DNA from 2 places in the Solibacillus sp. iso_87 genome. Region 1 is predicted to be linked to the other one. Evidence: riboswitches for the same ligand, from Rfam matches in the RefSeq annotation. Region 1 holds a riboswitch; the other holds the start of a gene.
The links. Region 1 has a riboswitch for FMN ahead of ribE (riboflavin synthase). Riboswitches for the same ligand answer to the same signal wherever they lie in the genome.
Positions count from the first base shown of each region.

Region 2: it holds a riboswitch for FMN, as region 1 does, so the genes downstream of both, AC0VXV_RS06450 (ECF transporter S component) here and ribE (riboflavin synthase) in region 1, are expected to answer to the same signal.

Region 1 is NZ_CM149656.1:2,053,891-2,070,605, forward strand. It holds gene AC0VXV_RS10220 (LLM class flavin-dependent oxidoreductase) at 1-310, opposite strand, end outside; gene AC0VXV_RS10225 (LLM class flavin-dependent oxidoreductase) at 322-1,449, opposite strand; gene AC0VXV_RS10230 (chemotaxis protein CheY) at 1,462-1,833, opposite strand; gene AC0VXV_RS10235 (O-acetylhomoserine aminocarboxypropyltransferase/cysteine synthase family protein) at 1,849-3,147, opposite strand; gene AC0VXV_RS10240 (hypothetical protein) at 3,602-3,820, opposite strand; gene AC0VXV_RS10245 (SLAP domain-containing protein) at 3,843-4,211, opposite strand; gene AC0VXV_RS10250 (SET domain-containing protein) at 4,323-4,706, shown strand; gene AC0VXV_RS10255 (alpha/beta hydrolase) at 4,727-5,476, opposite strand; gene AC0VXV_RS10260 (copper resistance CopC family protein) at 5,634-6,197, shown strand; gene AC0VXV_RS10265 (copper resistance D family protein) at 6,194-7,273, shown strand; gene AC0VXV_RS10270 (TspO/MBR family protein) at 7,334-8,059, opposite strand; gene AC0VXV_RS10275 (LysE family translocator) at 8,178-8,810, opposite strand; gene AC0VXV_RS10280 (DUF2812 domain-containing protein) at 9,124-10,320, opposite strand; gene ribH (6,7-dimethyl-8-ribityllumazine synthase) at 10,511-10,975, opposite strand; partial or broken gene ribB (3,4-dihydroxy-2-butanone-4-phosphate synthase) at 10,994-11,602, opposite strand; gene ribE (riboflavin synthase) at 11,618-12,253, opposite strand; FMN riboswitch at 12,373-12,507, opposite strand; FMN riboswitch at 12,606-12,742, opposite strand; gene AC0VXV_RS10300 (VC0807 family protein) at 13,059-13,742, shown strand; gene AC0VXV_RS10305 (transcription initiation factor TFIIIB) at 13,766-13,960, shown strand; gene AC0VXV_RS10310 (hypothetical protein) at 13,974-14,144, opposite strand; partial or broken gene AC0VXV_RS10315 (hypothetical protein) at 14,248-14,416, opposite strand; gene AC0VXV_RS10320 (SCO family protein) at 14,555-15,166, opposite strand; gene AC0VXV_RS10325 (YvrJ family protein) at 15,273-15,413, opposite strand; gene AC0VXV_RS10330 (DUF2922 domain-containing protein) at 15,477-15,698, opposite strand; gene AC0VXV_RS10335 (DUF1659 domain-containing protein) at 15,730-15,948, opposite strand; gene AC0VXV_RS10340 (DUF2621 domain-containing protein) at 16,113-16,547, shown strand; gene AC0VXV_RS10345 (CcdC family protein) at 16,598-16,715, opposite strand, start outside.
Region 2 is NZ_CM149656.1:1,310,273-1,326,987, forward strand. It holds gene AC0VXV_RS06390 (DUF309 domain-containing protein) at 1-282, opposite strand, end outside; gene AC0VXV_RS06395 (segregation/condensation protein A) at 434-1,216, shown strand; gene scpB (SMC-Scp complex subunit ScpB) at 1,182-1,772, shown strand; gene AC0VXV_RS06405 (D-alanyl-D-alanine carboxypeptidase family protein) at 1,785-2,759, shown strand; gene AC0VXV_RS06410 (pseudouridine synthase) at 3,100-3,843, shown strand; gene resA (thiol-disulfide oxidoreductase ResA) at 3,950-4,483, shown strand; gene AC0VXV_RS06420 (cytochrome c biogenesis ResB family protein) at 4,497-6,155, shown strand; gene ccsB (c-type cytochrome biogenesis protein CcsB) at 6,152-7,336, shown strand; gene AC0VXV_RS06430 (response regulator transcription factor) at 7,527-8,243, shown strand; gene AC0VXV_RS06435 (ATP-binding protein) at 8,236-10,011, shown strand; gene AC0VXV_RS06440 (sigma-70 family RNA polymerase sigma factor) at 10,173-10,706, shown strand; gene AC0VXV_RS06445 (hypothetical protein) at 10,703-11,926, shown strand; FMN riboswitch at 12,031-12,205, shown strand; gene AC0VXV_RS06450 (ECF transporter S component) at 12,449-13,024, shown strand; gene brnQ (branched-chain amino acid transport system II carrier protein) at 13,201-14,553, shown strand; gene AC0VXV_RS06460 (YitT family protein) at 14,605-15,462, opposite strand; gene AC0VXV_RS06465 (MerR family transcriptional regulator) at 15,778-16,173, shown strand; gene glnA (type I glutamate--ammonia ligase) at 16,214-16,715, shown strand, end outside.

The sequences.
Region 1 (16,715 bases):
GAAATGGCTCATTATATGTTGTTGAAGCAGTAGCTGTTAAACCGATATTTTTTGTCACTGTTGATAAGACACTTAGTAATGTAAGTGGTTCAAAGCGAACTTGTTCTGCCGGGTGTGAAAGCTCGTTAAAAGATAAACCATCACTTAAAAACAGCATATCTAATTTCCCTTGCTCCGCTTTTACAGCTACTTCTTTAAAAAACTCGACATTTTCGCTTGCATCAGCCTGTGCATCCGGATGACGCCATGAAGCGATATGGTGCCCTGTACCCATTAAAAAAACGCCTAATTTCATTTGTTTTTTCGTCATTTACGTACCTCCTACACTAACTGCTCTTCGCGTTTAGTCAATATTTCATGAACGAGTGGAATGACCTTTTCGCCAATCTCTTCGATTACTTCCAAATGCGGGAAACCGCGCAGCAGTACTTTATCAAAGCCTAAGTCGACAAACTCCACTATGCGCTCTGCTACCTGCAGTGGCGTGCCGACTAGTGCAATCGAGTTTCCCGATAACACTTGTGTTAACCCTGCCCAAATATTCGGTGCGATTACGAAGTTATTGTCTTTCGACTCAAGCATCAACTGATGAAGGCGGCTCACACCTACTGCTCCGTTGCTAACTGTATTGGCATGTTTTGCTTCCAACACTTCCGGGTCCACTTGGCTAATAATTTTGTTCGCATTTTCAATAGCAGCTTCTTCTGTATCACCTAAAACGACTTGGAATGAAACACTGTATGAAAGACCACGACTTTTTTCTTTTGCCAGTTTAACAACTGTTTCCAGCTCTTCTTTTGTCGTTTCCAATGTTTCGCCCCAAAGCATGTAAACATCAGCTACATCTGTTGCGACTTCTTTTGCAATCGGTGATGAACCACCGAAGAAAATCGGAGGCGCATTTTTAACAGGCAATGGTAAGTTCGCTCCTTTTAATGTGTAGAACTCGCCATTATAATCAAACGTTTCCCCGTTAAACAAACGTTTTAAAATTTCAATATACTCACGTGTACGCTTGTAACGATCTGTATGTGATAAGAAGTCCCCGTCATTTTCAAGTTCTTTTGGCGCTCCGCCTGTTACGACATTGACAAATACACGGTTATTCGTCCAGTAGTTGACTGATGAGTACTGTTTTGCCAGTTGTGTAGGCGCAGTAGAACCAGGTCGAACTGCAATCAGGTAATTCAATGTCTTTGTATGTGCAGTCAAATGCGATGCAGCAACCAATGAATCAACACAGCTTCCGCCAATCGGTAACAATAATGTAGAGAAGCCTGCTTTTTCAGCAGCCTGTGCAACTTTTGTAATATAATCTACAGAAGGTTCACGATCCGAATCAACACCGACACCTGACCATGTTTGTGCACCTTTATTTGACGTTTGGTTCCCTACATATTCACTATCGCCAGAAGTTGGCGCCATCGTAATAAACTCTACTTTTGTCATTTTAATTCCTCCTTATTTTGTAACCGGTGCACTTGCCACTACTTCATCAGCCGGTAATTCGTTTGATTGTTGAATTGTGCCGGATTTTAAATGTTCTGCAACCTCTGCATAAGATTGATTTGCCGGAATGTTAATAAATGAAATTTGTTCTTCCTGTGCTTTTTTGTAAGATAATTCACAGAAAGTTTCAGGCGGTGCAACAAAAGTTGTCGCTCCCAGTTCAATTGCTTTACGTAATGTTGCGCCACGGCGTCCTTCTGTTAAATCAAGGGCCGGATTACGCAGATCTTCTACAGAATGGTCCTGCTGAATAATACGTAAAATCGTTCCTTCCACAATCGGTGTTACAATACCTTCATCATTTACTACAACTGCAATCGCCATTTTAAAATCCCCCTTTTATTTTGTTATTTGAGCTACTTCGGCAGCTTTTTGCAAGCTTTGTGCCAAGTCGTTTTTAATATCTTCAATATCTTCCAAACCAATTGATAAACGGATCAGACCAGGTGTTACACCACTTGCCAATTGCTGTTCCGGTGATAATCGTGAATGTGATGTGCTTGCCGGATGAATGACAAGTGACTTCGAGTCTCCAACATTGGCAACATGTGAAAGAAGCTGAACATTATTAATAAATGCCTTTGCTGCCTCTAGTCCGCCTTTGATACCAAAGCTGAATATTGACCCTGCCCCTTTTGGTAAATACTTCTCTACTAAATTGTTTGGATCATTGTCAGGTAGTGTCGGATAATTTACCCATTCCACTAAATCATGCTCCGCTAAATATTCAGCAACTGCCTGTGCGTTCACAACATGCTGACGAACACGCACTGCCAGTGATTCAAGACCTTGAATGAAGAGCCATGCATTGAACGGTGATAATGTTGCACCTAGATCATGCCCTAGCTCAAAGCGTGCCTTCGTAATGAATGCTTTTTCTCCTGCTGCTTCAACAAATGAACGGTTGCCGATTAATTCATTCGGTTCAGCGAAGCTTGTGAATCGAGGCGCTTTCCATTCAAATTTCCCGCCATCAATAATCGCGCCGCCTAATGATGTTCCGTGACCGCCGATAAATTTCGTTGTGGAATGTACAACAATATCTGCTCCAAATTCAATCGGCTTCGATAAGTAAGGAGTCGCAAATGTATTATCAACAATAAGTGGTACATCATGGCGGTGGGCTACTTTTGCCAATCCTTCAATATCTGCAATTTGCAAGCTCGGATTGCCGATAGTTTCAGAGAATACGGCACGTGTTTTGTCATTGATTGCTGCTTCAACTTCCTGTAAGTTAGATCCTTCGACAAAGCGTACTGTTACACCGAAGCGAGGCAAAGTTTTAGAGAACATTGTATATGTGCCGCCATAAAGAGCGTTCGTTGCTACAATTTCATCGCCTGCCTGTGCGACAGTCAGTATGGCAATTAAGATTGCCGCCTGTCCTGAAGCGACCGCAAATCCTCCGACACCGCCTTCCAGTGCAGCTAGACGTTCTTCAAATACAGCATTTGTCGGATTGGCATTTCGCGAATATAAATAGCCGCTTTCCTGTAATTTAAATAAGTTTGCCGCATGTTCCGTGTCATCAAATACATATGAAGTAGTTTGATACAGCGGAACTGCACGTGAGCGAGTTACCGGATCAACTGTTTGACCTGTATGGAGAGCGATTGTTTCCTGATTAGAAAATGTCATATGAAAGATTCTCCTTAATAAAGAAATTTTTGAGTAAGTTTAAGCTATTCCTGTTCTGTCCGTTCACCTTTTACGGTGTGAACTACTTTCCGTTACCAAAAGAATATAATACCTATAAAAATAGTATGAATATAAAACAAAAAAAATCTGAGCACTTACTTTCACCATATTTCCAAGACAAATTTGACTTAATTTGTTGTATTGCTATTACTGGAAATAGAATTTTCTAGCAATTCAGTAATCTTAATTCGTAAGTTTACAGATGCTTTTATTCAATGTCAATAGTTAATTTAAATAATCCTTACTGGAATAGTATGCTTTTAGCAAATTAACGTAAAAAAATAAATTTATTTGTATTTACTTACAATTCAATTAGATGGACTATAGGGTAATTCCGAAGATGAAAGAAGAAAAAACCACTATTTTCATAGCGGTCTTTTGATTATTGGCATGTTTAATAATTCATGACTTGATAATAAACAACAATTTGATAAATCACCGGTACAATTAATGCAATCGCCAGTGAGATGACTGCACCCCACTTTGATTGTGTCATTAATCGATCATTGTCTATTTTCAAGTGCTGAAAAAATGACAGTGTAAAATATAATGCAGTGATTAAAAAAATAGGAGTTATGAATGTGAGCCAAATTCCTGCATTCATTTCATGCATCGATTCCTTCACCTCAATCACATTATATTTCAATATCCATCTGTTTTATTTCTGTGAATTGAAAATTAATACTTTCGTCGAAAATAAAAGTCCATGGCATTGAACAATAAGGAGGAATTTCAAATGCTCCAATTGTAAAATTTTGAGTAAATTTCTCCGCTTCTGTTATAATACTTACTTCCCTATTACGGAAATTAAGTTGCTGATCTGTCCGGTTATGAATAAGCGTTGTAATGAGCAGCTGTTTTTTATGATTGATGGCCGTTCGAATTACGTAACAGGAAATACGCCCATCCTGTTCCTTTGTTTTATAAAAAGCTTGTTCGATTAATACTCGGTCCTGAGCTGAAATCGTTTTATCCCATGCTGCTTCAAATTGCAGTTTTTGCATGAACTTCATCCTTCCAATGAATTATTTATGTAAATAAGTAATAAAACAACCTTTCTTCTATAATACATGTTACAGTAGGAAAGAATCTTAAAAGTTAGAAGGCGAAAAAATATGATCGAAGTAAAGAATTCCCCGATAAGTGATGGGGAATATAATCGTGGCATTTTTGCGATTAATGCAATTCCTAAAGGAACGTTATTCCACCAAGCACCGGTACTAAGCTACCCAAACGAGCAGCATGAACATATTGAAAAAACGAATCTTGCCGATTATGCTTTTGAATTTGGCATTGGACGCTCTGCAATCTTATTAGGCTACGGAATGCTGTTTAACCATTCATATGAGCCGAATGCCACATATGAAATTAATTTCGACAACGAAACATTCGATTTCTTTGCTTATAAAGATATTGAAGCCGGCGAAGAGATTTTTATTAATTATAATGGCGATGTTGATGATAATGACCCACTATGGTTTAACAACGAAGAAGAATAACACGGGGAGCTGTCTAAAAATTAGACAGTTCCTTTTTCTATCCCTTCGATAAAGCGAATAATATCTTCCGTCAGTAATTGGCGTTCTTTTCCTAGTGTAATAAGATGACCGCTGTTGTCGTAGTGTTTTTTCGTAATGACGTTACTAACTGCAGTCTTTTCAATCAGGTCAATGCTTTGATGGAAAACCGGTTCGTCCTTCATACCTTTTGCCAGGAATAGCGGCTGTTTCAGTAAATGAAGCTGTTTGCCTGTTTCAACAATAAACTGCTGCAGCGCAATCATTTTTTCGGCTGGTCTTGGAAAGTGATCGTCTAAAAACTTTTGCAGTTCCTGTTCAGAGCTTCCTCTATTTTGTAAATACCTCTTGGAATAATAGACGACACGCTGTTCCAAACCTTCAACAGGCCGCTCCAATACTGGCGAGGAAATAATACATAAAGCATTCACTTCACGGAATTCATTTGCCAGTCTTATTCCTAATACACCACCTAATGACTGGCCAATTACCGTAATCGCTTCATATTGTTCATCGATTAAAAATTGTACAGCTTGCCTGCTATGTTCCCATACTTGGTCAATAGAACTTGCAAATAATTGTTCCGGTGATGCTCCGTGCCCTGCCAGATTTGGCGCATAGCTCGTATACCCGTTACTATGAATCATTTCCGCCAAATAGTGCATCTCTTTCGCATTGCTAGTAAAACTATGTAAAAGCAGAACAGCCTGTTTATGTCCTTTTAAATAAATATCCTCTACAAAATGTTGCATGTTGATCCCCTTTTCATTTGTGACAATATTATAGCATAATAATTCTCTCTCACTTAGATTTTCTCGAGTTTAAAAAGCGGAAACAGTGCATTTGTTTTATTGTTCGGCTACAATATGGATTGAGTAAAAAAACATATGAAAGGAGAATCATATTAATATGAGAACAATATTATTATCGATTCTTGCTGCACTATTTTTAGCTGTACCGAACGCAGCAGCACATACGTATTTAGACACGACTACCCCCGAGGATGGAGCAGTTGTAACTGAACCGTTGCAGTCGATCGAACTTACATACGCCGGAAAAATTGAAGTAGGCAGTACATTTAAAGTCATTTCGAGTAACGGCGAAGAAATAGAAACAGTTTCGATGGATTTAGTCGATGGTGTATTAACGGGTACTTTTGATACTCCATTACCAAGTGATGACTATACAGTTGAGTGGAATAGTATTAGTGCAGATGGCCACCCATTGTCAGGTCAATTTTCCTTTACGGTTGATGCACCTGTAGCAGAAGAACCGGTAGAAGAAGCAGTAACAGAAGAAAACGAAGAGCAAGCGGAAGTAAATGAAAAAGTTCAAAATGAAGCAGCTGAAACGACTGCGGCAGACGAGGAAGAAACATCAAACAATACATTACTATACATCGTTGGAGCCATTTTACTTCTTATTATAATAGTAAGTGTTCTCGCTATTGCTAGACGGAAAAATACAAAATGATGGCATTGACGATTTTCAGTCAACTTTTGCTCTATATTAGTTTTGCTCTTCTTATGGGAACATTTATCTTATACTGTATCCCTGAAACATTTCGTCCGAAAATTGATATTTCAGCAAAGTGGCTTATTGTTAGTGCGGTAATTTTGCCGATTGTCACATTTGTACCGAATATTCAATTGCTGACAATTTTGACACCACAGTTCGGCTTCATCGAATCAGTGGGCATGCTCCTTATGAAATTTAAAGTTGGCCATTCATGGCTCGCGGTCGTTGGCTTTACAATTATTTTGGTGATAATGATTCGCCAATTTATAAAAAAACCTTCGAAGTTTATAGCAGTCATGTCAATTTTTATTTTAATCGCCATTATGGCGGCAATTGGCTATATTAGTCATGCAGGTTCGATGACAGGCATTGTCGGATCGGTACTGGATTTTGTTCACCTCCTTGCTGTCAGTGTATGGCTCGGCATTTTAGTTCTGATAAGCTTTTTCTCAAAGGATGCGCAAAACTGGGACGCCTTTTTGAAGTGGTTCTCCCCTGTTGCGCTCGTAGCTTTTACGTCTGTTGCATTAACAGGTGTCCTTATGACTGACACAATCGTACCTGGCTATGTGACAAGCTGGTCGAGCAATTATGGACAGTTTTTATTCATTAAGCATGTTCTGCTCGTACCTTTGACTGTTATTATTTTGGCAAACAGTCTGCTCATTAAGCTGAAAATGGACAAGCCATTATTTGAACCGCGTACGTGGGTAAGAATCGAAACAGTTTTGCTCGTATTGATTTTATTCATTACCGCGCTATATAGTGAACAACAGCCACCGAGTTTTTATGTTCAGGAAATCTCGCCGTTTTTTGAAATGTTCTACCGTAGCTCGATTGAAGCCGGCATGCGCGGATATTTACAAATGACGGGTATTGGGTTAGGATTTTTCCTGTTGACTGCACTGTTTATCGGTCTTGTCATTGTAAGTTATATTAAACAGCTGCCGGTCGTTGTATCTGCTGCTATGACTTTTGCGCTGGCATTATGCTTTTACATGGGCTTTATGTCGATTGTATTTTTTAAATAACATGAAAAAAAAAGGGTTGTAGTAAAAGTCATTTCCGACTAATCCTACTACCCTTTTTCATTAGGCGAGCCTTTTTGTCTTCATACGCATATAGCGAATCAGTGCAGCAATAATTAATATTACTGTTAATGCAATTGTACCGTTCTGCATTGTTGGTTCATCAGTTTTTACAGCAATACCGATTAGTGCCCAAACGATGACGAGTGTAAAGAAAATATCTTTTGAAACAGCAACGGCCAAATAACCGAGAATAACCGCAACCCCTACAAGTACGAGTGATCCAATCACCTCTGATATCCCCAAATCGACACCATGATGTTTTAACACATAACTTACATTAGCGATTGTCGCTACGGATATCCACGCTAAGTAAAATGAAAACGGATAGCGTTCTGAAAGACCTTTTTCCGTGTTTCTATACTGCAGGTATATCGCAATAAGTGTACATAACAAAAAGAACATTACGATAATGGATAGTATAAACTGTTCATAATGCCAGCTGAACAACCAAGCAATATTAAATATACAGCTGATGATAAATAAAATACCTACTTTTCCATTAAAACGATTGTCTTTCACTTTACGGTATATCGTAATCAGCCATATGACAAGCATTACATAAATTAACGACCAAATGGAAAACACGTAGCCTGCTGGCGTAAATAATACTTCTAATCGATTCGTAATTTCTGATGCCGTTTGCCCGTTTAACGGCAGTGTATTGGATAGCGCATTTACAACGATTACAGCAATCATGGCTATCCACATAGTAATATACAAGCCCATTTTTCATCATCCTTTTTTCTAGAATTAGGGAACTATACCCTTCTTTAAAAAAGAATAAGCGGTAAATGGGTTATTACTTTTTAAAGGCAATGTGGTTGTGAATTACGTAAAGTTATTTTTAAGTCTGCTTTTCAAAGGCAAGTTTGATCCCAAAACCGATAAGAACAGCTCCAGTCAACGTTTCGATCACCGATTGTGTAGCAGGTTTTTTCATGAAATTGCGGATTTTGTTTAATAAAAATACATAGAGCGCAAACCAAATAAATGTTAAAACAATATAGATGATTCCCATCGTCAAAAATGGCCAAAATGGTTCTGCTCCTTTAGATAGGAATTGCGGTAAAAACGTCAGGAAAAATACTGCTACTTTAGGGTTTGTGATATTCGTAATGAGTCCCTGCTTAAAATACGAATTGCCTTTAGCTTCGATTTCAGGAATGTCCGTCATTTCCTCTGTATCTGCTTTTTTAGCACGCATGCTCATTAATGTTTTTATACCCAAATAGCATAAATAGGCTGCTCCTACGTATTTCAGCACTGTAAATGCCACGGCAGATTTTACGATAATCGCCGATAGCCCTGCAACTGCTGCAATTGTATGGACCGTTAATCCCGCGCAAGAGCCGACCATTGTTTGAAATCCGCCCTTTTGTCCATTAACTATTGTATTTTTCGTAACGATCGCTGTATCAGGACCCGGCAATACAATCAGAAGAACACACGCGATGATAAAGAACACAAGATTCTCCATTTACTCACCCTCATTTTCTGAATTTTTAAATATGGTAACATGTTCATCGAAATGAAGCTAGCGGAATTTTTTAGTTTAATGGATTGTGGCGTTACTTGTATGAATTCTGATGATATGACCGGTGACTGATTTCATTGGAAGAATTTTGTACTTATTAGAAAAATTCAAGGGTTTATTAGCATTTTCCGAATGTTTATTTCAGAGCGTTATTAGAACAACTGCCTTATATATTAGAAAATCGGCAACTTATTAGAAGATGTCAAATCGCTATTAGATGATTTAAATGTTTATTAGAATATTACTAGCGACTCCTTCAATCGTCAGCAAGCAATGCCATTTTCTCAGCAGCTTTCTCTATGATTACATCATCTTCAACCTGACCCGTATAATTGATATACATCACGGACCGATCCTTTACAAATAGGAAATCCTTTTGAAAAGAATTATCCCTAATCAGCAGACGATCAAAAGCTGTGTGTTTTCTTTCTTTAAAACTTGCAGGTTCACTTTCATATGTATGCTTGATTATTAACTCATTAACTAATGAGCTAACATGGGAATGGAACCGCAGCTTATAAACTTCCGATGAGATTGATGGTTGATATGCATGATTTGGATCGTACCATTCCCCTTCCTGAATAACACCCATTTCTGTTGAATCATATTGTACAGAAGCAAAAATATTCCACTGTGATGAGTAGGTGCTTCCCAAATCCTCTCCTTCGAAGTAAAATGGCTTACTTTTAAGATGCGGCTGATTTTCAATTGAAGCAAGACGGACAATTGGCAGCCCTGTATCTTCTTCTGGTAAAGGGCTTGTTTTCATACTCCAAATTTGGAAAATCGGTATAAACACAATAGTTAATGTAATTACAAATAATAATAAACTGAAGACTATACTTGACCAGTAAAAGTTTTCCCATGGTTTTTGTTGATTGTCTAGTAGCCCAGCCTTGAGTTCATTCCGCAAACGATTCATTCCAAATAAACTTTTACCTATCGGAATTATTTGTATAAAATTAACAAATAATACTAACAACGGGGCAAGTATATATCCATCCATCAGTTGCAAAACAGTAATATTTCCGTTTTCAATAGTTTTGACGAAGACCGTAGAGATTACAATAATTGCAATTAAATTAACTATAAAATTAAATAATGCTTTATTAAAATCTTTTTTTGCTATTGAGATTTGCTCTTCTCGATCTATTGGAGGTTCATTTGCTTTACGTTCAGTCGGTGCTGCAAATACATGAAAATTGCGGTCACTCGCAATGTATTCCCAGCCGCTTTCTTCGTATAACCGAATTTTTTCATTCGATATATATTTACTTTTTGCCAGTTCCAGCCGGTAATCCATTCGTTTGCGATCACCTTTTTTAAACTTGGCAAAATATGTGCCGATCTCATAAAAATGCAACCCTCGCTCGGACATATCTGAAAACCAGCTTTCATGTTCCTTGATACGCCAATACTGCCCGGGTCTTATTCTGCGTACTCTTTCTGCCATCGCTCTCCCTCCTTATAAGTCTTACCTAACAATAGAATAGAAGGGAATGTTTGTAAATAAAAAATAAGGAATAGGAAACGCGATATATCGTATAACGTAATAGTAATCTACAGGAAATAATTTGTAAACTTGTTATTGAAAGCAAGAAAAAACCACCCCAAAATTTTGGAGTGGCGTGTACTAATATTAATTAAAACATTTTGTTTAAGTTTGCCATTTCAATTGCAGACATTGCGCTGTCGTAGCCTTTATTGCCTGCTTTCGTACCAGCACGTTCAATTGCCTGTTCGATATTTTCAGTTGTAACAATACCGAAAATTACCGGAACCCCTGTATCCAAGCCCGCTTTTGCAATTCCCTTTGCTGCTTCGTTACATACATAATCATAATGTGTTGTAGACCCGCGAATGACCGTACCTAAACCGATAACTGCATCATAATTATTTGTTTCAGCCATTTTTTTCGCTACAAACGGTACTTCAAAAGCACCTGGAACCCATGCTGTATCAATGTTTGCTTCGTCAACACCATGACGTTTTAAGCCGTCAATTGCACCACTTAATAATTTATCATTAATAAATTCATTGAAACGCCCTACGACAATTCCGATTTTTAAATCTGTTCCGACTAATTGTGCTTCAAATGTTTTTCCCATTTTAATTGCTCCTTTTTATACCAATACGGTAGTTAATTTTATATATTGAACTAAGTCTTCGATTGTAATAAATTTCAGGTTATGTTTTTGTGCTATCTTTTCAAGCTGCGGCATGCGGGCCATTGAACCATTTTCGTTCATAATTTCACAGATAACTGCGACTTCATTCGAACCGCATAGCTTCGCCAGATCGACGCCTGCTTCCGTATGCCCGCGACGCTCCAACACGCCTCCCTGTTTTGCAATGAGCGGGAACACATGACCTGGACGATGAAAATGCTCCGGTTTTGTTGCAGGATCCAGTAATGCTAACATCGTTTTAGAACGCTCAAATGCACTTATACCTGTTGTTGTATGGATATGATCGATACTAATCGTAAAAGCTGTTTGATATGTATCGGTATTGCTTTGCACCATTGGATGAAGGGAAAGCTTTTCTGCAATTGCAGATGAAATTGGTGTACAAATTAACCCTCTTCCATAAAGCGCCATGAAATTAATATTTTCCGGTGTAGCGAATTCTCCTAAAACTAGAAAATCCCCTTCATTTTCACGGTTCTCGTCATCAGACACAATAATAATCTCGCCGTTTTTTAATGCATGAATTGCTTCTTCAATTGTATTCATTTTGTCACCACTCCTTTAAAATCCTGTACGTTGCAAAAAGTCCATTGTAATTGTACTTTCCGTTTGATTTTGTAAATGTCTTTTTACATATTTACCGATTAGATCTGTTTCAATGTTCACAACATCTCCCGGCTTTTTATAGCCTATTACAGTCTGTTCATACGTATGAGGGATTAAGGAAATGGTAATGAATGTGTCGGTCACATCAAAAATTGTTAAACTCGTGCCGTCCACTGTAATTGAGCCTTTCTGAATACATTCAGCAATCAAATGCTTTTCCATCGCCAGATCAATATAAACTGCATTGGCGACGGGTCTTTTACGTTGAATTGTTGCAATTCCATCAACATGGCCCGAAACAATATGTCCGCCGAATCGACCATTCGCCGACATGGCCCGTTCCAGATTGACAGGCATACCTGCCGCTAATTGCTGGAGGCTCGTTGCTTTGACGGTTTCTGGCATAACATCCGCTAAAAATACGGATGGCGAGAATTGTTTCACTGTCAGACAGACACCGTTAACGGCAATGCTTTCCCCGAGTTGAACATCCTCTAGAATTTTGTTTGCGCGAATGGCTAGTTCCATCGCTTGTGTGGACTGGCTGATTGTTTCAACTGTCCCAAGTTCTTCAATTATTCCTGTAAACATCCTGCTCACCTCTTTTTAAAATAAAAAAGAACCCCGATTGAATTCGGAGTTCGATGAGAGGAAAATTGAGCATCATCAAATAAGCTTTTCGAAGTTAATTTTCAAAAAACTGCTGACATTGCTTCCTTCTCCCATCCAGACTATAACTGTCGGCTTTGGATTTGCACCAAATCCTGCACACAAAAGTGGCTCACGGGCTTAGAGATAAACTCATCACCGTCGATTGGGAATTTCACCCGACCCCGAAGGAAATTATTTTTTTCAATAAAATAAAAAATCCCGTCACAAAGGCGCGACAGGAAAAGTGTATAGCAAAAAATCACATTTAAAATCAAATTTTTAAAATGCGTTGCCATTCCTTCTCCCATCCAGACTATAACTGTCGGCTTTGGATTTGCACCAAAATCCTGCACACAAAAAGTGGCTCACGGGCTTAGAGATAAACTCATCACCGTCGATTGGGAATTTCACCCGACCCCGAAGGAAATTATTTTATTTGAATGTTATTGTAACATAAATATTTTAAAAAGCTAATAGTATTTTAGCACCTACTTACTTTTTGTACCCTCAAACCTTTTACCTCTACCCCTCTATTAAATTAAAATATTGAAACTTTACTCATGGTAATACGTAGAATAATATACATTATATTACATTATATAGAAAGGAGATATTGCAAGCTGATTTTAAGTGTCTTTCATTTGCTTGGTTGCTTTTTTTATGTTTTATTTCTATAAAATATAGTGTCGGATAATCTTCAGTAATATAAAAAGCAAATACTTTTTTTACGATAATGGAGGCTTTCATGGCGAATAATTCACAGTCGAATAAATATCTTATCTTTCTAGAACTACTGTTTTATGCAGCTTTACCCTATGCAATATGGAAGTTTGGCCGAGAGCCTTTTGGTGACTATGCCGCGATGCTGCTGTCCACTGTTCCCGGGATAATTTATACTGTTTACCGCTTTGCAAAAGATCGGCAGTTTAATGTGACGGGCTTGTTTATTTTAGGATCGATGCTTATAGGTACTACGGTAGATTTATTGTCCGGTTCGGCGGAGCAAATGATTTGGAATAATGTTTATTTAGGACTTTTTTACACGTTTCTCTATGTAATTTTATTTATTATAAAAAAGCCTTTTCCTTTGTATGTTGCAATCGATTTTGCATATTTGCAAGGCTATGCACGAAAGGACAGCAAAGCTTTGTTCTTTCAAAAAGGAATTTTTCGATGGTTTCAGCTGATCCAGATTGTTTTCATTATTCGAGGACTTGTTATGGCAGTAATTACGGTCTTTCTGCTACGGAAATACGGAATTGACAGCTATGGGGATATGCTGATTTATAAACGAGTAGCAAGTTGGGTATTTTCCGGAATTGTCATGGGGATGTTTTTTTACATCAACGTAATTGTGCAAAAATATACGAATCGTTTACAGGAAAAGAAGGATGAAACGCTACCGGAACCTGACATTGTGGCGGATTAATTATTATTGAAAGGGTGATGGAGATGACTAACGTTAAAGAATGCCCAAAATGTCGCAGCACGGAATTAGGTAGAGGAAAACATAGCGGGTACAGTGTTATGTCACCTGTGAATAAATTAAGTTTAGGATGCAATATCGAATACATTATTTGTACCGATTGCGGTTTTATTATTGAAGGCTATGTCGTAAAGCCAGAGAAATTTAAAGGAACTTTTTAATTCGATATCACGATTACAAATAGCCCATAAAATAATATGCTTTTTGAATCTCCTTAGCATCCGCTGGGTATGTCGCCATTAACTCATCACGTAACTCTTTAAGGCTTTTTGTATAACTTCCTGTAAAGCCATTCATTATAGCTGTCAAAAACACGGGGTTGTAATTTCTTTTCATTCGACTCATAGTAGTAACCACCCCTTCATTAATTCAACTGTTTTAGTCGCTCTTTTGCGGCCACCATATTTTTCAATGATGCAATGGTCTCTTGTTCCGTACGAGTTTTCAGGCCACAATCGGGATTGATCCAAAATTGTTCTTGTGCGATTACTGGCTGCCATTTCTTCCACAGTCGGAATACGGGGGCTATGAATATCATATACACCTAAGCCAATTCCAAGCCTGTATGGTGTTTCTTTTAGTACTGTTATCAGTTCCCCATGACTTCGCTCCTTTATTAGAAGATCTGCAACTTATTAGAAAATTTCCAGGTTTATTAGCACATTTTAATTTTTATTAGAAAATCCTTCACTTAACAAAAAACTTGCTTAAAAAGCAGCTACACTTTTTTCGCAAGTTAATCTTACATTTCACTATTATTTTAGACGTTCTTCAATGAGTGCTTCCATATCACTCGCAATCGTTTCATATGGAACACCATCCTCTCCCGTGCCATACCCTGAATAGTTTTTCACGGCGATTCCTTTTTCATCCACTAGAAAAAATGTATCGGCGTGGATAACTTGGTCATTCCCTTCAATTGCTTTTACATGCGTTTTAAATGAGTTTCTACCAAATTGTTCAATAAATTTTTGATCGTACCCTGTCAGCATATGCCATTTTGATTCATCAACTGGTGTATGGCGCGATAAATATTCCATCAAACGCTCTGGTGTATCGTAGTCCGGATCTACTGAAAACGCGACAATTTTATAATCTTCCAGCCCCTTTTTTTCAAGGTGGTCCTGCACCCGGGTCATATTCATCGTCATTGGCGAGCAAATGGTTGTACAGCTTGTGAAGATGAACATTGCCAGCCACGGTTCCCCTTTTAGGCTTTCCCGTGTTACTTCATTGTTACGGTGATCGGTCATTGTAAACCCACTGATTTCAAAGTTAATTGTCGGTTTAAACTGATAATTGCTGCATGCTGTGAGAACTGTCGCTGCCAAGAGCATAAATGCGAATACAATTTTTTTCGTTTTCATTTCTCTCTCTCCACTCTTTGAACATTACTCTCATCTTACCCAATATTTAGTATATTCTCAATAGTTATTGGAAGAAAGGATGTGTGTCAACATTGTGAAGAGTTTTTTATGCTCTATCTGCAGGATGATGTAATGATACAAGTGCTGTATGAATCGCTTCAAGTTTTGTTTCAATCCGATACAGTAAATAAAAAGATATAAAGATCGGAAATGTTACTTCCTGAAGAATCGCTATCCACTGGTCCATTAAAATCCCTCCTTTTTTCATTTGAAAAGGCCGGCAAAGCATCACACTTCACCGGCCTTGCTATTAGCTGTTCAGTTCGATTGCTGTAACATTACGCTCAACGATGCGAGCTGATTTTTTCACATTGTACAAAAATCCGTCCTTTGAAAACACTGCCTGATCAATAATTGTTTGCATCGCAGCATTCACTTCAGCCTCCGTTAAATTCGGCTTCGGATCATTAATATTGATCGTCATCGTATTCCCTGCAATGTTGGCAAATGTTAATTGTAAAACTTGTGCCATGGGATCACCTCCAATTCAAGGATATTGTTAATTAAGCGGTAATACTGTCTTTTTGCGTTTTCACAGATTCAATATAATTGTAATCTGTTAAGCCGACGATTGTTGTTGCAACAGTGTATAGCTGCTGAGCTGTCGCATTTCTTTCCAAGTTACGGAATGTGGAACTTTTAATAATCGGCTCATTAAATTCATCAAGGCCTGTCTGATAAAATACTGTCAATGTAGCAGATAAAAATCCGAATTCGTTCATGTTTATCACCTCCTTGCCCTATATATGTCATGATTTACCGAAAAAAGGGACAATGACGATGAAAAATTTTACAAAACCTTATATAATAGACAATAATGAGGTTTATCACCAGTAGTTTAGTAGAGGGAATTTAATCAACAATATTTAGTAATGAGGTGAACATTGTGGGCTTAGATGGCTGGTTTTTATGGTTTATTTTATTTTGGGTTGTAGTATTGATTTCGCTTATGGGGATTGGCGGCTTTTTTATGTTCCGCAAGTTTTTGAAGGCCCTGCCGAAACAGGACGGAAAATCGGATCTAGATTGGCAAAACATATACTTAGATAAAACGATTCATCTTTGGGGTGAAGATGAAAAACAATTACTTACCGAGCTTGTCAGTCCTGTACCAGAGCTATTCCGCCAAGTTGCCAAAGAAAAGATTGCGGGTAAAATCGGTGAAATTGCACTGAATGAGCGTGCCTCGAAAATTGACTTAGACTTAATTATTCGTGGCTATATTATCGCTTCGCCAAAGCGCGACCATAAGTTTTTACGTAAAAAACTCGATGAAATGAAAATTGATACGACGAATTATGACCATTTATTTGAGGCATAGACGAAAAAAGACTGTCTTTAAAAGCATAAAACTTTTAAAGGCAGTCTTTTCTATGCGACAATATGCGATTTTTTAAGCTTCTTATATTTAATAAGCATACCGATTCGCCACGGCAAAATCATCGAGAACGCCAAGATGAAGAACATACCGGCAAGTTCACCGACATCG
Region 2 (16,715 bases), 740 kb from region 1:
CAGTTGTCTTACATCGATATACTCGAAAAACTCACAATTGTAATTTAGCTCAAAGTTAACAATGGCTTTCTCCATTATGCGTGCAGCACCAGTACCATTTGCCCGGCGAAAGTGGTACATACCTGTCGCAAGCTGGACATAGCCTACTAACGGATGAAGCTTTACTCTTGGTGCGATTTCCTTCCAATATTCTTCTAAAACTTCATGGCATTCAAAATAGTCCTTATTGCCATTAAAATAAGCGCAATAATCGATAAATAGTGGATGAAACAAAGGATGCATTGTTGTCCCCTTTCCTCTATACTAATTAGATAGGTTCTGCTATATTTTTTTGTTGAATTTTGACGAATAAACTAACTAGCAAAACGTAAAATTAATCATAGCGTGAATTAGATGCTAATGATAATTTCCGAATAACGATAGGTGGTATTTTATGTCTTACGAAGTGAAACTAGACGCCTTTAGCGGGCCACTAGATTTATTATTGCATTTAATTCATCGTTTGGAAATTGATATATATGATATTCCAATGGCGGAATTAACGGAACAGTATATTGATCACATCCATGCGATGCAAACATTGGAATTGAATGAAGCAAGCGAATATTTAGTAATGGCAGCAACATTATTGGCGATTAAAAGCCGTATGCTCATTCCGATTAATGAAAACGAAATCGATGCAGAGGAGCTCGAAATAGATGAGGTTGATCCACGGGAAGAGCTTGTTGCACGTTTAATCGAATATAAAAAGTATAAAGAAGCAGCTGTCCAACTTCAGGAATTGGAAACAGAACGTGGGCAAGTTTTCACGAAAGCTCCGGCAGACTTGTCAGAATTTATGCCGGAAGAACAATTAGCGCTATTTGATCAAAATGTAAATGTTTACGATATGTTAAGTGCGTTTCAAAAACTAATGCGTCGTAAACAATTAAAAAAACCATTGTCAACGCGCATCGCAAGACAGGAAATTTCAGTGAAGGAACAAATGCGTTCCGTTGTAAACATTCTAAAAAATGCAGGCGGCAGAGTTATGTTCTCGCAATTGTTTGAAGCAGAGGATAAGCCAATGCTTGTATTGACGTTTTTAACATTACTGGAATTAATGAAGCGCCAAGTGATTTTTGTCGAACAGCAAAATAACTTCGATGATTTATCTGTATTATTGACAAAAGAGGAGATCAATGATGAATTCGAACAACTTACTGAGCCGAATTGAGGCACTATTATTCGTAGCTGGTGATGAAGGTATGACCGTTAAACAACTTGCACAATATATAGAAGTAGAACCAATGGATATTGAAGCGGGATTAAGCGAACTCCTGTCTCATTACAATGAGGAGGAAATGCGGGGAATTACATTAAAACAGCTTGCCGGTACATATCAGTTAACAACAAAACTGGAAGTGACCGACACATTGAAAAAATTAATTGAAAACCCGACAAACCAAGTATTAACCGCAGCTTCATTAGAGGTTCTGGCAATTATAGCGTATAAGCAGCCGATCACGCGCGCGGAAGTGGAAGATCTGCGAGGGGTGAAAAGCGAACGCCCGATTGCGACACTCGTTTCAAGGGCGCTTGTACAGGAAGTTGGCAGGGCGGAAGGAACAGGACGGGCAATCTTATATGGAACGACAAAAGAGTTCCTAAATTATTTTGGCTTAAAAAATATTAAAGAATTGCCACCTTTACCGGAAGAAGTCGATCAAGAAGATGATCAGCCGACTGACTTATTTTTAACGAAGTTCCAGGAAACATTTAACCAAAATTAAAGGAGTGGCCTGTTGAAAAAGTGGTTTGTTTCTATTGTTGTATTGTTCGTATTTTTGAGTAGTTCGTCACAAATTCAGGCGGCGTATAATAGCTATGTTGTTATCGATGCGGAAAATGGGCGGACATTAATGGGTGTGAATGAACATGCAGGCCTGCCGATCGCCAGCCTGACAAAAATCTGGACGGCCCTGGTTGTTTTGGAAAATAGTGCGCTTACCGATGAAGTTGTTATTTCAAGAGAAGCCTCGCTTGTTGAAGGCTCATCAATTTATTTACTTGAAAACGAGACGTATACGATTGATTACTTGCTTCATGGTTTAATGATGCAATCAGGAAATGATGCAGCTGTAGCACTGGCGGAACATGTTGGAGGATCTGTAGAAGGTTTTGTTCAGCTTATGAACGAGAAGGCAGAGCTTTATCAATTGAATGAAACAACTTTTACAAATCCTACAGGGCTGCATAATGAAGCCCATCTATCCTCTGCCTACGATACGGCAAAAATGCTGCAAATTGCGATGATGAATCCCCAATTCAGAAAAATTGCCTCAACACAAAATTTTTCGGATGGCAGGCAGTGGAGAAATAAGCACCGACTTATGCACGAGAAGATAGGAGCCATTGCAGGGAAAACAGGCTATACAAAAGTGGCTGGACGAACATTGGCAACTTATTTTGAACGGGAACAAAAATCATTTGTTGTCGTTACTATTAATGAAGGAAATGATTGGAATATCCACCGGAACTTGGCGGATTTTATCGACAACAATTTTGAACAACAAACGATCGTGAAAAAAGGAAAATATAATGCGAACGGATTGGCAATCGAGTTAGATGAACCTTTCCAAATGCTGCTTCATAAGAAAGAACGGCCGAATTTTGAGCATATTGTTAAAGTTTCACGGCTGAAAGGCTCGGATCGTGGGGTTTGGCTTTTATACGCAGATGAAGCGCTCGTATCATCAAAGCTCGTTACAGTAAAATAATAAATTCAGGATTGAATTTTAGCGCCTGGCGGATGTCATGGATTCGAAAAGGAGTTCTAAAAAGGAAGTCAGCATAAAAACGTCACAATATGCGACAACAGCTGACTGCCTTACATCCTGTGGGTCTCAAAGCCGAATCCAGACGCAATTACGCCAAGGCGTAATTGATTAAGTTCTGAAAGTATGACATAATTTTTATTCGTTAAGGATTTATTTTCGCTCGTATTTGTGGATTACAGCAATAATATTTAAGAATTAACAGAGCAGTAGATGAAAAGTGCAGGGACGAATGCTGAAGAAGTATGCGTCTTTGCAGTTTATCAATCAATGAGGTGAACTTATGGAAAGATTACAAAAAGTGATTGCCTATGCAGGCGTTGCATCACGACGTAAAGCAGAGCAATTAATCGTAGAAGGTAAAGTAAAAGTAAATGGAGTCGTAGTTAAAGAGCTTGGTACAAAAGTATCCAACTCGGACACGATTGAAGTAGAAGGCGTAAAACTTGAAAAAGAAGATAAAGTATATTTCCTGCTATATAAACCACGCGGCTATATTTCAGCAGTAACTGATGATAAAGGGCGAAAAACAGTAACTGATATTTTTAAAAAGCATGTTCACCAGCGTATTTTCCCGGTAGGGCGTTTAGATTATGATACGACTGGGTTATTGCTTTTAACGAATGACGGAGAGTTTTCAAACTTAATGACACATCCGAAATTCAAAATCGACAAAACATATATTGCACGTGTTAAAGGAATCCCAACAAAACAAGGTTTAATGAAGCTTCAAAGCGGAATTAAGCTGGAAGACGGAAAAACGGCTCCAGCAAAAGTAAGCATGACAAGCTTTGATGAGAAAGCTGGGAAAGCGATTTGTGAGATTACAATCCATGAAGGCCGAAATCGTCAAGTCCGCCGTATGTTTGAAGCAATCGGTACACCTGTCGTGAAATTAAAACGCGAGCGCTTTGCATTTTTAGATTTAACAGGACTTAGCCCGGGCGAATACCGTCAGCTGACAAAACATGAAGTAAAACTCCTACGTGTATTAGCTGAAACAGGAAAAATTGATTATAACAATTAATAGTTTAAGATATTCATAAATCATTCTGAAAGAAAAGAATTTAAATTTTGTAATAATTTGCTATAATAGGCAACAGTAGTTGCTGAAGTGGAAGGGGGTTTTATGTTTGGAAAAAAAGAAACAACGTTCTGTGACGCGCGGCATCATTTTAACCATTTTAGCAATCGCAATCGGATATACAGTTTACGCTGCCGTAACGAAAGATAAAATTAATATTGTACAAGCCGGGGCACAGGCGCCTGATTTTGAAGTAGTAGATTTGCATGGAGAAAAGCATAGATTGAAAGACTACGAGGGAAAGGGTGTCGTACTGAATTTCTGGGGTACATGGTGTGAGCCGTGTGAACGCGAATTCCCTGCAATGACTCGTCAATATGCGGAATTTAAGGGCCAGGATGTACAAATTATTGCCGTTAACTTCGCACAGTCTGAATTCGAAGTGAAAAAATATGTGGCGAATATGGGGATGACGTTCCCGGTTGCGATCGATAAAACGAAAAGTGTTTTCACTGCCTATAATATTGGACCCCTGCCTACATCCATTTTCATTAAACCCGACGGTACAATAGACCGTATTATTACTGGAGAAATGACCGAAGGAGAAATTGTGCAATATATGGAGTCAATAAAGCCGGAATAGGAGTTTTTACGCAATGAATAAACTACTTTGTGAATGCGGGCATGAAAATCCTGAAGGTACAACACTCTGCCAAAAATGCGGTTCTCCATTATCCGCAGAGGAAAAAAGCAAAAAAATTGCAGATATGCGGTACGAAGGGACAGCCATACGTTCAAAAACTTATAACAAGTCAATTATTGATAAGGTTTGGAATTTTTTCTCAAGTGTGAAAGTCGGAATAACGCTCATTATTATCAATTTAATAGCAGCATCAATTGGTACAATCCTGCCTCAGGAGTTTTACATAAGCGTAGCGACAGACGCGGAGAAGGAAAAGTACTATTCAGATGTTTATGGATGGTTCGGTGAAATATACTACGCGTTAGGTTTATCGGATCTTTATTCATCCCTATGGTTCCAATTACTTGTATTAATGTTAGGTGTGTCCATTATTATTGCAAGTATAGATAGAGGTATTCCATTACATAAATCTTTAAAAAATCAACGAGTAAAACGACATACAAACTTTATGAAGCGTCAGCGAATTATTGGTGAAGGAAAACCAACTGAAACGCCTGAACAAACGCTCCAGCTCGTTGAACAATCTTTAAAAAATTTAAAATACAATGTCCGACGTGAAGATGATTCCATTTTAGCGGAACGCGGGCGTTTTTCCCGCTATGGTGCCTACATAAACCATGTTGGATTAATAGTCTTTCTAATTGGGGTCATGCTCCATTTAGTACCGGGCATGTACGTGGATGAATCGATGTGGCTCCGTGAAGGCGAGACACGTGCTGTACCGGGTATGGACGGATACTTCCTGAAAAATGACAAATTTATTTTGGAAACATACGACAATGTTCCTCAGGGTGAGCAGATCAAACAAGGGGTCAATGTAGTCGCGAAAAATTACCAGACAGACGTGACATTGTATAAACAGAAAGAAAACAGTGTGCCGGGACAGGCGGAAAACCTGGAAGAAGTAAAGAAATACGGAATTCAGGTAAACCATCCGCTCAAGCATGAGGGCTATGCATTTTATCAGATGGATTTCCGTTTAAATGAGATTAAAACAATGGTGTTTGATTTGACGAATAAAGAAACGGAAGAATCGCTTGGTCAAATTAGCATTGATTTAACAAACCCGCAGGAAGTGTATACGCTCGAAAATGGCGCACAAGTCGAATTAATGGGTTTTTATCCGGACTTTTCAGGTTTTAAAGATGGTGTACCGCAAACTGCGACCCAAACACCGAATAATCCGGCATTTATTTTTAAAATGATTACTCCTGAAACACCTGAAGGAGAGACAAGCTTTGTTGCAATCCAGCAAACACTGGAGCCTGAAGGTGACAATATTTATAAAATGAAGTTTTCGAATGTGGAAACACGCCATATGTCAGGTTTAACGATCCGTTATGATCGGACAATCCCCATATTAATCGTAGGGGGTATTATCTTTATGATTGGTGTTGCAATCGGTTCCTACTGGAATCATCGCCGTATATGGATTGAACAGATGGCGGATGGAACAATACGTCTGGCAGCACATACGAATAAAAACTGGTTTAGTATGAAAAAAGACTTAGATGCATTAACGAAGCATGCTCATTTACCGCAATACGTAGATCAACAGGAAATAGAAAACAATGAACATGTTGAAACAGAAAAGGATGGTAAAACCTTATGAGTTTAATCGATTTAAGCGGTTATTTACTGTATGCTGCATTCATTTCTTACTTAGTTGGTACATTTTTATTTGCAGGCGCAATCAAAGTGAAGAATGACACGGCAGCAGCACGGGCAGATAAATACGGCAAAATTGCCCTTATTGTTACTATCATCGGCTTTGTTGCACAGTTAGGTTATTTCATTACGCGCTGGATGTATACAGGACATGCACCGGTTAGTAATATGTTTGAATTTACGACAGCATTCGGTATGTTTATCGTACTATCGTTTATCGTCATTTACTTTACGTATAAAGTTGCGGCATTAGGTGTTGTTTCTTTGCCAATTGCATTATTGATAATTGCCTATGCCTCTATGTTCCCGTCAGAAGTAAGCCCTTTAGTACCTTCACTGCAAAGTCATTGGCTGACAATTCATGTTACGACTGCAGCATTAGGGCAATCGATTTTTGGGATTAGTGCGGTAGCCGGACTTATATACTTGCTGAGAAATGTGAATATGGACGAGCGCACAAAAGAAAGTTTTTGGCTGGAAACAGTCATGTTCTGCTGTGTACTAGTTGTGGGGTTTGTAGCGGCAACGGTTACATTCAACGCGATGGGTTATGAAGCGAAGTACGAATACGTTGATACATTGGATAAAGTCAATACATCTACGTATTTGATGCCGGCAATTTTCGGGATGAATGAATTTGTGGAACTGTCTGAAGATCGTATGACACCAATATTTGAGTTGCCGGCATTGATCGATGCACGGAAACTTACAACTGTTTTCTGGTCTGTTCTATTCGGTACAATCATTTATATACTGATTCGACTGATCTTTAGAAGGAAGATAGCGAAAATGTTCCAGCCATTAGTGAAACGGGTGAACTCGACGCTGATGGACGAAATCGCCTACCGTTCAATCTTGATTGCTTTTCCGATCTTTACATTAGGCGCACTTATTTTTGCGATGATATGGGCACAGGAAGCATGGGGCCGATTTTGGGGCTGGGATCCAAAAGAAGTATGGGCACTTATTACATGGCTGTTTTATGCAGCATTTTTACATCTTCGCCTGTCAAAAGGTTGGGAAGGAAGAAAGAGTGCCTGGCTTACGGTAATTGGTTTCCTTATTATTTTATTCAATTTAGTCGTAGTTAATTTAGTTATTGCTGGATTACACTCTTATGCATAATGTGACAACAATTTGCTTTTTACACTATTATTATAGCAATTTTGATAGTTTCCAATTCTATGCAAAATAATTAATAAACTGTCATAAAGTTAGAAAAGTTCAATCAGAATGATTGGGCTTTTCTTTTCAATCGTTCACTAAAAAGGTACAATAGAGAAGAGAAATAGAGTTTTTGAAAGGGGCAACACCAGTGTCTGAAAATATTTCTGTGTTGATTGTGGATGACGAGGATCGAATTCGTCGTTTGTTAAAAATGTATTTAGAGCGTGAGGGCTATACAGTAGAAGAAGCGGAAAATGGAGAACAAGCACTTTTTATGGCACTTGAAAAAGATTATCATTGTATTTTGTTGGATATTATGATGCCTGAAAAAGATGGTTTGGAAGTTTGTGCTGAACTGCGCGAAAAGAAAACAACGCCTATTATATTGTTGACGGCAAAAGGTGAAGAAGCAAACCGTGTACAAGGTTTTGAGCTTGGTGCGGATGATTATATTGTGAAACCATTTAGTCCGCGAGAAGTCGTATTGCGTGTAAAAGCAATATTACGACGTTCAGCAGTATTTTCACCTGTTTCAAATGCTTCATCGTCTAAAGATTTAGTGGTGTTCCCGCATTTAACGATCGACCATGATGCACATCGTGTGACAGCAGATGGAACGGAAGTAAATTTAACACCGAAAGAATACGAATTATTATACTTTTTGGCGAAGTCACCGGATAAAGTATTCGACCGCGAGCAATTATTAAAAGAAGTTTGGCATTATGATTTCTTTGGTGACCTGCGTACAGTTGATACACATGTTAAGCGCCTGCGTGAAAAGCTGAACCGTGTCTCTGAAAATGCAGCACAAATGATCGTTACGGTTTGGGGAGTAGGCTATAAATTCGAGGTCGTAAATGATTAGAATAGCAACAAGTATTGTCGGGAAGCTATGGGCAACCATTTTGCTTCTCGTTTCATTTGTCCTGTTTATATTCACGATTTTCATGTTGGAATTTCTTGAAAACTATCATAACGAGCAGTCAGAGGCTTCATTAAGGCAAACAGCCGCAGCCATTGCGAGTATTATCGATGAGGAAGAGATCGATGATAAGCAGTTTGCGATCATTTCGGAGTTGTTGACGGAAACGACAAACGTACTTATCGCCAAAAGTTCAGATGAAATATTGTATGCAAGACAAGAAGGCATCAATAAAGAAGAAATTCAGCAAAAAATTATAAGCAGTAGAGCATTTGAAGAAGTATATGCATCATCAGAGCCGATAGTAAAGGAACTGACGCTGCCTTCGAATCGGGAAGAAGCGAGCAACTCCAATTATATTGTATTAGGTTTCCCGCTGAAAAGTGTTGAGGATTTACATGGAGCCGTCTTTATTTACAAAAATCCCGATGCTTTACACCAGACGAGTAATGAAACGACGAAAATTGTTGTATTAGCTGCGGCTATTGCATTTATATTGACGACAATTTTTGCATTTTTCCTTTCTTCTAAAATAACGCTTCCATTGCGTAAAATGAGAGAGCATGCATTTGAATTGGCAAAGGGGCGTTTTGATTCGAAAATTGAAACAAAGCAAAATGATGAAATTGGTCAGCTTGCCGTTGCGTTCAACCAGATGGGTCGTCAATTGAAGCATCATTTAGAAGTAATCAACCAAGAAAAAGAACAATTATCGAGCATTTTAACATCGATGACTGATTCCGTTATTACATTTAATCGCGATAAAACGATTTTATTGAGCAATCCTCCTGCAGAGCGGCTACTGCAAAAATGGTTCGTCAAAAAAGGATTGGACAGTTCAAAGCCGATACCGGATGAACTTTATCAAATGCTTGATCATGTATTGAATTTTGAGGATCAGCTGGATGAAGAGTTTGAAATTGGAAAATCATATTACAGTATAACGATTAGTCCTCTTTACAGCAGGGAATCCATACGCGGTGCAGTCGCTGTTATACGTGATAAAACCGAAGAAACGAAACTGGAAAAACTGAAATCGGATTTCATCGCCAATGTTTCACATGAGCTGCGGACACCAATCGCGATGCTCCAAGGCTATTCTGAGGCGATTATTGATGGGGTTGTGACAACAGAGGAAGAACGTATTGATATGATTCGGGTAATATACGATGAATCACAGCGTATGAGTCGTCTCGTAACAGATTTACTTGACTTGGCGCGGATGGAATCGGGACATATGAGTCTGTATAAGGAAGACGTGCCATTAGTTGCGGTTGTTGAACGAATGACACATAAGTTTGACCAAACAGCGAAAGAAAAGCATGTGCAACTGCAGATTGAAACTGATTTTTCGGATGAAACGTTTATTTCGATTGATGAGGATCGTATCGAACAAGTATTAACAAACTTGATTGACAATGCGATTCGTCATACACCAGCAGACGGATCGGTAACTGTTTCAATTGCAAATGAGCAAAACTATGCAAAAATTCAAGTTAGGGATACAGGGCAGGGCATTCCTCAAGATGATTTGCCATATGTATTCGAACGGTTCTACAAAGCAGATAAAGCACGTACACGTTCGAAAGGCGGAACGGGCTTAGGCTTGGCCATTACGAAAAACATTGTGGAAGCACATAACGGCAGAATCTCTGTTGATAGTGTGGAACAACAAGGAACAACCTTTACATTTTACTTGCCATTATCTTGATATAATGGGGTAATGGAATTATGAGTTTGAAAAAGTTTATCATTTTGAATCGTTCAAAGTGATAAACTTTTCTTTTTAATGAACCAGTTCGTCCGTAACGGATGATTATTGTAACTTTTTTGTTTCGAATACGACAAATTACGTGAATGGAGGTGGGATGGGTGCAGCAATCCATTTTCCATCGATTATACGATACGTATCATCAGGATGTTTTTAATTTCTTATTTTACTTAGTGAAAAACCGTACCGCAGCTGAGGATCTTGCCCACGAAGTATACGTTCGTGTATTAAAATCATACGACCGTTTCGAAGGGAAAAGCTCGGAAAAAACTTGGCTGTTCTCTATAGCAAAAAATGTGGCGATCGACTACTTCAGAAAAAAACAAGTTCGAGATAAGCATGCATTTACAGCTTTTGATTGGGAGACAGAGCAACTTGTAAGCCCAGTCCCTTCACCTGAACAATTTACCGAATTAAATGATCAGCTCCATCAATTACTCGTTGCATTGGAGGAATGTTCAGGTGATCAGAAAATGGTTATTATAATGCGGTTTATTCAAGAACTTTCAATTCAGGAAACAGCGGAAATATTAGGATGGACGACCGGTAAAGTTAAAACGACACAGCACCGTGCTTTAAGGAATCTGCGGCTGCTATTGGAAGCGCAAGAAAGAAGGGAGGCGAATCCATTATGAAAAAGGAGCATTGGGATGAAAAAGAGATTGAACTTTTTCTGAAAAAAGCACCGAAAGTAACTGATCATCGTTCAAAAGATGAGGTATTTAATCGTTTAATGGATGAAGGAGCATTTAATGAAGATCCGCCTACCATACAGCAAAGCAATCAAAAAGGCATACGTTGGGCACCATTATTCGTTTCGATTGCATCAATATTTATTATAGTTTTAATCAGTGCGCAATTTATAGGCAATAATGAGTCGGTTACTATGCAGAATGAAGCATTCGATCTTGCCACTCCAGAATCGGAAGAAAGTATGACAATGAGTGCGAAGGAAGATGCATCTACACAAAATGAGCGCTCCATGATTAATAGTTTCTCGACGGAAGCTCAACCTGAGCAAACATTAGTTTATGAAAACGAGCTAGAGGACAACACATTATTTGCAATTGGTCTTGCAGGGGATGATGCAGAGAGTGTACCAGTGAGCGTATTAATTCCAAATGAAATTGTTGCCGAAAAAACAGGTACAGAAAACCCGACGAAGCTGGAACTTTATAACACATTCAGTCCGCTGCTTGACGAACAGTCACTAGGCTTTAATGAATACCATCCTTACAAAGGAGAATTGCGTGAGGAAGGGAACAGGCTTGTTCATACGCTGCCGGAAAATCACCAATATGATGCGGGAACAGCTTCCTTATCAAATTATCTCGGCTCCCTTGTCGATACTTTTAGTGATGCATATATGGAAGTAGAAATAGAAAATACGGCCGGAAAACCAATTTACTTTGACCATGTAGGTGATGTAAATGAGCCGTTTTTATTAAATGATGAGAACGCTCAATATAATTATTTTATGTATCAGATGCGGAATGGGGCGGTATATTTAAGTCCGAATTTCCGAATGAGCTTTAAAGATGTGCAAGAAGCAATTAAAAATATGACGGTGGAAGCGAATGATATATACAGAACGGTTATACTGCCGGGCGTTTATTTAAAAGTTGAAGACGCTGAGTCCATCGTTACAATTACATTTGAAGAACCTTTAAACTTGGAGAATTTTGAACCTGCTCAAGCAATGCGCATGATTGAAGGATTAATAATGACAGCGGCAAGTTTTGATAAACAGGTTAAATTTGAAAATATCGTACAGGAACAATGGGGCGGTTTTGACTTCACAAAACCAGTAGAGAAGCCGGTTGCGGCAAACCGTATCAATTATGAATTTCAATAATTCAAATAATTTTACTAGGAATTGTAAGCAATGGGCTTTACAATTCCTTTTTTTTATATATAATAATAGTTATAGCAAGGTAATTGCTACATAATTTCATATTGATTCATCTTCGGGGCAGGGTGTAACTCCCGACCGGCGGTAATAAAAGTTATAACCTCTGACCATTTACTTGGAGGAAGTTATGTCGAACTTTTCGAGCCCGCGAGCCACTTTTTGTGTGCAGGATTTGGTGCAATTCCAAAGCCGACAGTATAGTCTGGATGGGAGAAGGTGAAGGTACGGTCGTCATTTTTTGAAAATGCCGTGCTTTGCAGTACTTATTTCTAATTCCTTATTTGTTAACGGAATATTTTTCGTATACAAAAAAATAGGAATAGCTGCAATTGCATATATAGACCCTTTATTTAAGTGTGCCTATTTCTCCCTTATGCTCTAGCTTAGCATAAGGGTTTTTTCATGAAATGAGTTGATACGTCCTTTCTTCTTGCGAGATGGAATCAGCAAAGAGGAGAGATTTATATGCAAAAAAGAAGTTTAAAGTTACGATCATTCGTAACAATTGCAATGCTGAGTGGGGTTTCATTTGTACTAATGTTATTAAACTTCCCGCTACCATGGTTCCCGGTTTTCTTACAAATTGATTTCAGTGATGTGCCAGCATTGATTGCGGCAATTACGATGGGACCTGTTGCAGGTATCTTAGTTGAACTTGTTAAAAATGTGCTTGACTGGATTTACACAGGGGCTCCTGAAGGAATTCCGGTAGGTCATATGGCTAACTTCGCTACAGGTGTATTATTCATTTTACCAGCTTACTATATTTATAAAAAATTCCCTTCTGCAAAAGGGTTAATGACAGGCTTAGTTGTCTCTACAGTTGTAATGTCACTTGGAATGGCGGCATTAAACTACGTGGCGTTCTTACCGCTGTATACGTACTTACTAGGCTTCGAATATAATATGTACGAAACGATCGTGTTAGGTATTTTACCGTTTAATATTGTTAAAGGGATTATGATGTTTGTGGTCGTGACGATGCTTTACCGTACAATGCGTGTATGGATTGAAAATCAGCGCAGACAATATTTAGCTTAATTAAATGATAAATTATGGAGTGATGTCGAAAAGTGTTATCTTTATGACATCGCTCCTTTTATATTCACTATTACTATTGTCATTCTGTTATAGTGCTGATATGATATTGTACATTGTTAAGAAAATTTAGACGTTTCATTAAAACACCATGAAATGACATCTTAGGAGAGAATATGATGGACAAGAAAATACCATTTTCAACCTATGCAGTTATCGGAACGATGCTGTTTGGGATGTTTTTTGGAGCAGGAAATTTAATATTTCCGATTCAAATGGGGCAATTGGCAGGGACGAACTATTGGTTTGCGCTTATTGGCTTTTTAGTTACGGCAATTGGATTGCCGTTTTTAGGTATTCTGGCAATCGGATTGTCGGGAAGTAATGGATTGCGTGATTTGGCAAGTAAAGTACATCCGATGTTTGGGTTGTTTTTTGCGTTGGCTTTATACTTAACGATCGGGCCGTTTTTTGCAATTCCGCGTACGGCAACAGTACCGTTTGTCGTTGGATTTGAACCGTTTATCGATCCTTCGCAGGCGACATTATGGCTTGCGGTATTCAGTTTTATTTTCTTCGCGGTAGTTTTTTATTTTTCATTAAATCCGGCGAGAATAATGGACATTATCGGGAAGTACTTAACGCCGGCATTTTTAATCTTTTTATTTGTATTAATCGGAATTAGTCTGTTTTCCCCAATGGGGAAATTCGTTGAGCCTGCTGGAACCTATATTAACGAGGCGTTTATGACAGGTTTTAAGGAAGGATATAATACGATGGATGCGCTTGCTTCGCTTGCGTTCGGTATTGTTGTTATCAATGCGATAAAGCGGACAGGTATTACAGATAAGAAAGAAATTGCAAAAGCGACTTGGAAATCAGGTATTTTCGCAATGGCATTAATGATGCTAATTTACGGCCTGATTGCTTATATGGGAGCATCAAGTGTGACGGCAATTGGTACATTTGATAATGGCGGGCAAATTTTTGCTGCGGTTGCCGATCATTACTTCGGCTCATATGGCGCGATTTTGTTAGCGATTATTATTGTACTTGCTTGCTTAAAAACAAGTATAGGTCTAATCACTTCATGCAGTGAGTTTTTCCATGAAGTTTTTCCGAAAATCAGCTATAAAACATTTGTAGTCATGTTATGTATTGTTTCTTTTATCATTGCGAATTTTGGGTTAACAAATATTATTACATATGCAATTCCAGTGCTGATGTTCCTTTACCCTCTTGCTATTGTGTTAATTATACTGGCACTTTTAGGACCGCTATTTCACTACAAAAAGCCTGTATTTGCAGGGTCGATTTTACTCGTCTTCTTTATTAGTATAATTGATGGGTACAATGCGTTGATCGGAAGTGTGCCGGCATTTGAAGTGAGTTTGCTATCTTCTATTTCTACGATTTACGCGGATTATTTACCGCTTTATTCCATCGGTTTAGGGTGGATTGTTCCGGCTATAGTTGGAGCAGTAATCGGTTTATGCTTTCCGAACCGTAACAATGAAATAAATATGAATTAAAAAAAGGGTGTGTAAAAGGAATTTTCTCCTTTTACATACCCATTTTCAGTATTAGTGAATATTTTGCTTTTTGAAGCTTCCACCTTTAACTTCGACCACTTCGTATACTGTTACAAAGGCGTTCGGATCGATTTCTCGAATAATTACCTTTATTTTACTTTCTTCCATTCGGTTGATTACACACGTAATTTCTTGGAATTCCTGATGGGAGTAAGCACCGTATACTGTGCTGAAAGTTGCGCTTCGTCCTAAACGATCTCGAATTGTTTCGACCATTTTAACCGGCTCTTTTGTAATGATTTTATATGTTTTAGAACCACTAAGTCCTTCTTCCACAATTAAGATAACTTTTGATGCGATATAATAAGCAATTGCTGATAACAAAGCACCTTTAAAGCCGAATACAAATGATACGATGATGAAAACGAAAAAGTTTAAAAATAGAATGAGATCACTTGTACTAAAAGGCAGTTTTCTCGATAGTAATACTGCAAGCATGTCTATCCCATCAAGAGCACCCCCATTACGAAGTGCTAACCCCATACCAATACCTAAAATGATCCCACCTACAACTGTAATAAGCAATGCATCGCCAGTAATAATAGTTGGTACATGGTGCATAAGCGAAGTGCCAATTGCTAATGATGCAATACCGATAACGGAGTTGATTGCGAAGGTTTTTCCGATCTGTTTATATCCTAAATAAATAAACGGGATGTTTAGAAAGGCGATCAGCAGGCCTAATGATACAGGTGTTAACTGAGAAATGACGATACTAATCCCCGTGATTCCACCATCTGATACGTTATTTGGTATTAATACTGCTTCTAATCCGTAAGCGGCAATTAAACCGCCAATAATAACAATGATTTTTTGTCCGATTGACTTTGCGATGTATTGCTTCGTCATAAAATTCCCCCTCAACTTGCATGATAATAATTATACATGAATTTTGGCTGGATGACTTTTCAACGAGTAAATTAACCAATTTTTTTGCAAAAAAAATAAATAAGTAATGTAGTAATTTCTTGGTAATGAAATTTTAAGTCTTTTAATTATGAATTATGTCTGGAAAGATAACATGGATTAAAAAACCATTTAAGGGAATGTTCGAATTATGCGATAAAATCGTTCTAAAAAACGTATGTTAGTTTTTATAACATTGGATTGACAATGGATGTTACATTAGTTTAAAGTAAATGGTAAGAAGAGGGAGGCGAGATAATGAGTCGAGAGTTTCGAAGAGCGATGCCGTTACTACCGATTAGCATGGTTATGCAATTGACGGAATTAACGGCTAGACAAATTCGTTATTATGAAGAACATGAATTAATCGTCCCTGCCAGATCAGAAGGGAATCGAAGGATGTTTTCTCTTGATGATATTGATGCATTGCTGGAAATAAGAGAGCTACTCGACCAGGGCATTAATATGGCGGGTGTCAAAAAGGTATTTGCAATGAGATCGAAAGAGTATGTAAAGAAACCTGACGTAGTACGCGTGACAGATACAGAATTGCGGACTATATTGCGTGAAGAAATGCTGCAAGCTCAGCGCATGCAAAAGCCATCTCTACGTCAAGGCGATTTATCGCGTTTCTTTCAATATAAAACTGAGTAGGACCAACTAAAAAGGAGAGTGTTGATGTATGGCAAATGTAATGGTGAATGGAACAAGCAAAGCGACGAAAGAAAGCATTAAAAAAATTGTGGCTGATAAAAATGTAAAGTTTATTCGTCTGCAATTTACTGATATTTTAGGAACAATCAAAAACGTTGAAATTCCGGTAAGTCAGTTAGATAAAGCTCTGGATAACAAAATGATGTTTGACGGTTCTTCAATTGAAGGTTTCGTACGTATTGAAGAATCTGACATGTATTTGCGTCCGGATTTAGATACTTTCATGATTTTCCCATGGACTGCAGAAAAAGGGAAAGTTGCCCGATTAATTTGTGATATCGCACGTCCGGACGGCTCTCCTTTTGAAGGGGATCCACGATCAAACTTAAAAAGAATGTTAAAAGAAATGGAAGACCTAGGTTTTACAAGCTTTAACTTAGGACCTGAACCGGAATTCTTCTTATTTAAATTAGATGAAAAAGGCAATCCAACATTAGAATTAAATGATGATGGTGGCTACTTCGACTTGGCACCGACAGATT